Regions from separate parts of the Amycolatopsis sp. FDAARGOS 1241 genome, predicted to be linked through region 1. Evidence: predicted binding sites of a transcription regulator. Region 1 holds the regulator's gene; the other holds the start of a gene.
What was found. The regulator HspR, encoded in region 1, represses chaperone genes until heat shock. The targets are predictions, from matches to a motif close to ANNTTGAGTNNNNNNNACTCAANNT.
Positions count from the first base shown of each region.

Region 2: a site for HspR is predicted at 1,335-1,359, ahead of lon (endopeptidase La). Genes of this name have one in related genera too.

Region 1 covers NZ_CP069526.1:9,403,672-9,407,724, reverse strand. The annotation lists gene I6J71_RS45600 (dienelactone hydrolase family protein) at 1-358, shown strand, start outside; gene I6J71_RS45595 (heat shock protein transcriptional repressor HspR) at 1,807-2,241, opposite strand; gene dnaJ (molecular chaperone DnaJ) at 2,247-3,419, opposite strand; gene grpE (nucleotide exchange factor GrpE) at 3,453-4,053, opposite strand, start outside.
Region 2 covers NZ_CP069526.1:8,420,249-8,424,301, forward strand. The annotation lists gene I6J71_RS40860 (SAM-dependent methyltransferase) at 1-408, shown strand, start outside; partial or broken gene I6J71_RS40865 (SAM-dependent methyltransferase) at 405-1,240, shown strand; gene lon (endopeptidase La) at 1,374-3,776, shown strand; gene I6J71_RS50065 (hypothetical protein) at 3,823-3,948, opposite strand.

The DNA.
Region 1 (4,053 bases):
CGGCGGGGGCTTCGCGCTCGTCGCGGCCTCCCGTTCGTTCGACGCGTCCGCCCCGTACTACGGCCAGCTGCCCCGCGACCTCTCCGTCCTCGACGACGCCTGTCCGATCGTCGCCAGCTTCGGCCGCCGCGACCCCTCCCTCCGCGGCGCCGCCACCAAACTCGACGCGGCCCTCACCGAACGCAACATCCCCCACGACGTCAAGGAATACCCCCACGCCGGCCACAGCTTCGCCAACAAAATCGCCCCGGCCCCGGTCAACACCCTCCTGCGCGTCCTGGGCGTCAGCTACCACGAAGACTCCGACCTGGACGCTTGGCAGCGCGTGATGTCCTTCTTCGGCGAGCACCTCAGCTAACCGCCGAACGGGAGCGGGCGCGAGTTGGCCACTCGCGCTACTCCGCCGGCACGACCGGTCCAGTCGCACTACACACAGCACGACAGGTCCACTCGCACCCGCCCGACGGCACCGGGGGTCCAGTCGCCGCGGGACCGCAGGAACGAACGGTCCCTCCACCCGCCACGCGCCGGCATCACTGGACCGATCGCACACACGGTGCCGCGCGCGGGGACCGTTACCCACGTTGCCCAGCGCGAACGGGCCATCCGCGCACCACCGGCCGGCACGAAAGGTCCACTCGCGCGGGGACACCACCGGTCCGTTCGCGGAAAGTCGGTTGCCGCCAGCCCAGTCACGCCCACCCGCCGGTCGGCGCGAGAGGACCATTCACCCGCGGCGTGGCGTGCGAAGGGACAGGTCAAGCTCATCCGTGGGCACGAAAGGTCCACTTGCGCGACGGCACCACCGGTGCGTTCGGGGAAGTCGGGCGCCGCCAGCCCAGTCGCACCCACCCAGCGGCGCGAAGGGACCGATCAGCCGCGGTGCGGAACGTTGCAGAACGCGAACGGACCATCCGCGCACCACCGGCCGGCGCGAAAGTGCCACTCGCGCGGGGACACCACCGGTCCGTTCGCGGAAAGTCGGGCGCCGCCAGCCCAGTCACGCCCACCCGCCGGCGCGAGAAGACCATTCACCCGCGGCGCGGTGTGCGAAAGGTCCCCTCGCACACCATCGGCGCGCGGCGCGAGGGGACCGATCATCCTCGTTGCAGAACTCGAACGGACCACCCGCGCACCACCGGCCAGCGCGAAAGTGCGACTCGCGCGGGGACACCACCGGTCCGTTCGCGGAGAGACGGGCGCGGCCAGCCCAGTCACGCCCACCCGCCGGTCGGCGCGAGAGGACCCGATCGCATGCGGTGCGGCGCACGAAGGGACAGGTAGAGCTCATCCGCGGGCACGAGCGGCCCGCTCGCACGAGGCACGAAAAAACCAGTCGCGCATACCCGCGAGCATGAACGGTCCAGTCGCGCAGGGCGCGACAAGACCACTCGCGCACACCCCCAAGCACGAACCGTCCACTCGCGCGGGGCGCAAAAGGTCCAGTCGCGCGCACCGACAGGCAACAATGGTCCACTCGCCTACACGTGCAAGGGCAGGAAAGGCCAGGCGCACACACCCACAGGCGCGAAAGGTCCGCCCGCGCACCCCCGCGAGAACGAACGGCCCACTCGTAAAGGGGCACGAAAGGTCCAGTCGTTCGGAGAAGGGCGCCACCGGTCCAGTCGTGCGGAAGCGGCAGGCCGTCAGGGCCGGCAGGTCGTCAAGCGAGGCAGGTCGTCAGGCGACTTGCCAGCCTGCCGGCCGAAGCATCCCTCGAACGCGAAACAGCCCCTCCACCACCGGAGACCCAGCAGCGAAGGGGCTGCCCACCCAAGCTTGAAACCAAAGCCAAAAGCCCAAACCTCAGTGGCGCTTGGGCTTCCACACCACCAAAGACGTCTGCTGCCGCGTCGGGACGAGGTCCTTGCGGTAGGACGCGTGGACCGCTGCGGCGGCCTGTTCGGCGGCGGCGTAGGCGGCCGCGAGCTCTTCGGTCAGTTCGTGCACCCGGGAGCGCAGCGCGTCGACCTGGTTTTCCAGTTCGATGATGCGCTTGACGCCCGCCAGGTTGACGCCGGCTTCCTGCGAGAGGCGCTGGACCTCTCGCAGGAGCGCGATGTCGCGCATCGAATAGCGGCGCCCGCCGCCGGAGGTGCGGCCCGGGGAGACCAGGCCCTGGCGGTCGTAGGAGCGCAGGGTCTGGGCGTGCAGGCCGGACAGCTGGGCCGCCACGGAGATCACGAACACGGGGGTGTCCTCGTCCGCGCCGTGCGGGAGTCCCGGGATTCCGCCGAACATCACCCTCACCTGCCTTCGAGCAACTCGGTGATGTCGGGCCGCGGGTCGTTGCCCTTCATCGCCTCCGCGTAGGCCTCCAGGGCCGTCCGCGCCTTGTCGTCCAGTTTCGCGGGCACCGCGGCCTGCAGGGTCACCAACAGATCGCCCCGCGAACCGTCCCGCTTCTGAATGCCCTTTCCGCGCACGCGCAACACTCGGCCACTCGCGGTACCCGCCGGGACCTTGAGCGAGACCTTGCCCTCGAGCGTCGGCACCGTGATCGTGGTGCCGAGCGCCAGCTCGGTGAAGTCCACCGGCACCGTCAGGGTCAGGTCCAGGCCCTTGCGGCCGAACAGCTTGTGCGGCGCCACGTGCACGCGGACGTACAGGTCACCGGCCTGCGCGCCACCCCGGCCCGGTTCGCCCTGGCCGGCGAGGCGGATCCGCTGGTCGTCGTCGACGCCCGGCGGGATGCGCACCGTCAGCGTGCGGGTGCGGGTGCTGATGCCCTCGCCACCGCACTCCGGGCACGGGTCGTCGATGATCTGGCCGCGGCCGCGGCAGTCGCGGCACGGCTCGGAGAACGCGAACGCACCCTGGCTGCGGCTCACCAGACCGGAGCCGCCACACGTGGGACACGTGCGGGGCGACGTGCCCGGCTTCGCACCGTTGCCGCCACAGGTCTGGCACGTCGCGGGGCTCGACAGCCGCAGCGGCAGGGTCGCGCCCTTGACCGCCTCGACGAAGTCGATCCGCACGTCGGTCTCGACGTCGGCGCCGCGCTGCGGCCGGTTGGCCGTCGCGGTGCCGCCGCGGCCCGAACGGCCGAAGATGCCACCCAGGATGTCGCCGAGCCCGCCGAAACCGCCCTGCTGGGCGCCGGCCTGACCGAAGATGTCGCCCATGTCGAAGCCGCCCGCGCCGGCGCCGCCGGGGAAGCCGCCGAACCCACCCGCGCCCGCGCCGAACAGGCGCTGGGCCTCGTCGTACTCCTTGCGCTTCGCCGGGTCGGACAACACGCCGTAGGCCTCGGACACGGCCTTGAACTTGTTCTCGGCCGTGACGTTGCCCGCGTTGGCGTCCGGGTGGTTCTCCTTGGCGAGCTTTCGGTAGGCCTTCTTGATCTCGTCCGCGGTGGCGTCGGAGGAGACACCCAGCTCTTTGTAGAAGTCCTTGCCCATCCACTCCCGAGCACTCATCGGGTGCCTCCTCCTTTCGCTTCGAAACGGTTGTTACTGCTGGTTCGGCTCATCGATCGACCCGTCCAGCGGCAGCTCGCCGCCGACGGGCGGGTCGACCGGCGCCGCGGCCGGCTCGTGGTCGGTGACCCCGACCAGCGCCGCCCGCAGGACCCGATCCCCGAAGCGGTAACCGCGGCGCATGACCACGGTGACCGTCGGGCCCGTCACGTCCGGCGAGGTGTTGTGCTGCACAGCCTCGTGCACGCTCGGGTCGAAGGACTCGCCCTCGACGCCGAACGACTCGAGCCCGGCTCGCTGCAAGCCGCTCACCAGCTTGTCGCCGACCGACTTGAACGCACCGGTGAGATCACCGTGCTGCTCCGCCCGCTCGAGGTCGTCGAGCAGGGGGAGCAGATCGCCGACCACCGACGCCTTCGCGCTCAGGACCACGGCCTCGCGGTCGCGGTCCACGCGCTTGCGGTAGTTGGCGTACTCCGCCTGCAGCCGCTGCAGGTCGGCCGTGCGCTCGGCCAGCTGCTTCTCGACGTCCGACGCGACCGAGACCGAGTCGTCCACCGAGTCGCCGAGCGAGGGGCCCGCGTGGTGCGCGGGCGCCTCGTCGGCGGGCAGTTCGCTTTCCGGGGCAGGGGGA
Region 2 (4,053 bases), 980 kb from region 1:
GCGCCGACCACGCGCGAGTACATCGACTTCAGCCGGCCGGTGTGCCTGCTGATGATGGCCGTGCTGCACTTCGTCGGCCCGGACGACGACCCTGACGGCCTGGTCAAGGCGTACCGCGACACGCTCGCGCCCGGCAGCTGGCTCGCGATCTCGCAGATGAGCGAGGGCAACGGCAGCGGCCCGGCGCTCGACGGTCTGCGCTGGTTCGTGGAGCAGTACCGCAAGACGAGCAACCCCGTGTGGATGCGCGACCGCGAGGAGATCGTGCCGTTTTTCGGCGGGTGGCCGCTGCTTGAACCGGGCATCGTGCACCTGCCTGACTGGCGGCCCGAGCGCGAGCTCAACGCGGTCGAGGCCGAGGCCCGGCCGTTCGCTTGGTGCGGCGTCGCCGAGAAGCCGGCGGAGTGAGCGCACCGGAAGGCCCCGCGGGCGTGGACGTCGAGAAGCCCTCGGCTGCGCGGGTCTACGACTGGTACCTGGGCGCGACCAGAACTGGGCCGTCGACCGCGAGTTCGGCCGGCGCGTGGAGAAGGTGTGGCCGCTGATCCGGCCGATCTCGAGGCAGAACCGCGCGTTCACGAACCGCGTGGTGCGCGCGGCGCTCGACGCGGGGATCCGGCAGTTCGTGGATCTCGGCTCGGGGGTGCCGACGGCGGGCAACGTGCACGAGATCGTGCGCGAGCGGCTGCCGGAGGACGAAGGCGCGACCGTCGTGTACGTGGACTACGAGCCGGTGGCGGCGGCGCATTCGCGCGTGATCCTCGAACGCGAGGGCGCCGGCGACCGGGCGGGCCTCGTGCAGCGCGACATCCGGGACCCGAAAGCGCTCTTCGCCGACGAGACGACAAAGCGGCTCATCGACTGGTCCGAACCCGTGTGCCTGCTGATGATCACCGTGCTGCACTTCATCGGCCCGGACGACGACCCCGACGGGCTGATGGCGACCTACCGTTCGAAGCTCGCTCCGGGTTCGTGGCTCGCCGTGACGCACGCCACGTGCCGCGACGACGCGCCGCCGGACCGCGCAGCCGAGGTGAAGGCGTTCATCGAGGCGTACCGCGACACGAGCAACCCGGCGTACCTGCGCTCGGACGCGGAGATCCTGCCGTGGTTCGGCGGCTGGCCACTGCTGGATCCGGGGATGTCGGCGCTGCCGGACTGGCGCCCGGAACAGCCGGTGTCGGCGCTGGAGGCCCAGACACGGCCGTTCGCGTGGTGCGCGGTGGCCGAGCGGCCCTGACGTGGCGCACGCCTCAGCGCGGAGCCTCTTTCCCAGGTCAGCGGCACGTCCGCTGCCAGCGAACACTCCTCGGGAAACAAACCCGCCCCAGAGATAGTTGAGCACTGCAGACTCAACTATCCGAGGAGTGCACATGTCTGATCCCCGCCTCCTGCCCGTGCTCCCGCTCGATGACGACGTCGTGCTGCCGGGCATGGTGGTCCCGCTCGACTTCACCGATGTCGAGATCCGGGGCGCGGTGGAGTCCGCCCAGGCCAAGACGCCCGCGACGGCGTCGTTCCCCGGCATCCGCTCCGGCGCGGCCACCAAGGCCGAAGTGCTGATCGTGCCCCGGGTCCACGGCGAGTACGCCGAACTCGGCACGGTCGCGACCGTCGAGCGCATCGGCCGGGTTCCCGGCGGCAAGGCCGCCGTGCTCCTGCGCGGCACCGGCCGCGCCGTGGTGGGCCGCATCGCGGACGGTCCCGGCGCCGCGCGCTGGGTCCACGCCGACGAGGCAACCGAATTCACCGACGACCGCTCCGCGCAGCTCGCCACGGAGTACAAGGCTGTGGTCATCTCGCTGCTCCAGCAGCGCGGTGGCTGGCAGATGATCGACGCCGTCCAGCAGGTCGAGGACCCGTCGGCGGTGGCCGACCTGTCCGGCAACGCGCCGTACCTGAAGACGGAGCAGAAGATCGAGCTGCTGACCACGCTCGACGTGAGCAAGCGGCTCGAGAAGGCCATGGAGTGGAGCAAGGAGTACCTCGCCGAGCTCGAAGTGACCGACACCATCCGCAAGGACGTCCAGGAGGGCATGGACAAGCAGCAGAAGGAATTCCTGCTGCGCCGCCAGCTCGAGGCGATCCGCAAGGAGCTCGGTGAGCTCGACGGCACCGACAAGGACGACGACTACCGCGCCCGCGTCGAGGCCGCCGAACTGCCCGACAACGTGAAGAAGGCCGCGCTGGCCGAGGTCGACAAGCTGGAGCGCACCTCCGAGCAGTCACCCGAGGGCGGCTGGATCCGGACCTGGCTCGACACGGTGCTGGAGCTGCCGTGGAACGAGCGGACCGAGGACGTCTACGACATCGCCGCCGCGCGCGCCGTGCTCGACGCGGACCACGCGGGCCTCGACGACGTCAAGGAGCGGATCATCGAGTACCTGGCCGTGCGCAAGCGTCGTGCGGAGTCGGGTCTCGGCCCGATCGGCGGCCGTCGTTCGGGTGCGGTGCTGGCGCTCGCCGGTCCTCCCGGGGTCGGCAAGACGTCGCTCGGCGAGTCGGTCGCGAAGGCGATGGGCCGCAAGTTCGTCCGTGTCGCCCTCGGTGGCATCCGGGACGAGGCGGAGATCCGCGGGCACCGGCGCACGTACGTCGGCGCGCTGCCCGGCCGCGTGGTGCGGGCCATCAAGGAGGCCGGTTCGATGAACCCGGTCGTGCTGCTCGACGAGATCGACAAGGTCGGCGCCGACTACCGCGGCGACCCGACGGCCGCCCTGCTGGAGGTGCTGGACCCGGAGCAGAACCACACGTTCCGCGACCACTACCTCGAGGTGGAGCTGGACCTGTCCGACGTCGTGTTCCTCGCGACGGCCAACGCGCTGGAGACCATCCCCGGCCCGCTGCTCGACCGCATGGAGCTCGTCACGCTCGACGGGTACACCGAGCACGAGAAGGTGACGATCGCCCGTGACCACCTGCTCCCGCGCGAGCTGGAGCGCGCCGGCCTCGCGTCCGGCGACGTGGTGATCGCCGACGAGGCGTTCAGCCGGATCGCCGCCGAGTACACCCGCGAGGCGGGCGTGCGCGACGCGAACCGCACGATCGCCAAGCTGCTGCGCAAGGTCGCGACGAAGGTGGCTCTGGACGAGGTTTCGCTGCCGGTTTCCGTGAGCGCCGCCGATCTGGAGAAGTACCTGGGCCGCCCGCGGCACGTGCCGGAGTCGTCGCTGCCGACCTCGACCCAGCGCACGTCGATCCCCGGCGTGGCAACGGGTCTGGCCGTGACGGGCGCGGGTGGTGACGTCCTGTACATCGAGGCGTCGCTGAACGACCCCGAGAGCGGCTCGACGGGTCTGCAGCTCACCGGCCAGCTGGGCGACGTGATGAAGGAGTCCGTGCAGATCGCGCTCTCCTACCTGCGTTCGCACGGCGCGGAGCTCGAGCTGCCCGTCAGCGACCTGAAGGACCGCGGCATCCACGTCCACGTCCCCGCGGGCGCGGTGCCGAAGGACGGCCCCTCGGCCGGCGTCACCATGACGACGGCTCTCGCCTCGCTGCTCTCGGGTCGCGTGGTGCGGGCGGACGTCGCGATGACCGGCGAGGTCTCACTGACCGGCCGCGTGCTGCCGATCGGTGGCGTGAAGCAGAAGCTGCTCGCCGCCCACCGGGCCGGGATGAAGACCGTGATCATCCCGCAGCGCAACGAGCCGGACCTGGACGACGTGCCCGCCGAGGTGCTGTCGCAGCTGGACGTGCACGCCGTGGCGAACGTGCGTGAGGTCCTGGAACTGGCCCTGACACCGGCTTCGTCGGAGGTTCCGGCGGCAGCTTGATCCACGTGCCGGAAGGCCCCCGTTTCCCTTGGGAGACGGGGGCTTTTCACTTCTCGAAGGCCTCCACCACGACCCGTGCGCCCTCGCCCGCGGCGAAGTGGGCGGCGCGCCGCTCGAGGTCGGCCAGCTGGGCCGCGGCGTGCGGACACGGGAACCCGAACCGCTCCCGCACCCGCTCTGACGCGACCCGTCAACGCCGCCCTGCGGCGCTCGACGAACTCCGCGACCGAGTACCCCTCCCCCGCGGCGAAGTGCTCTTCGACCACAGTGGACGGTG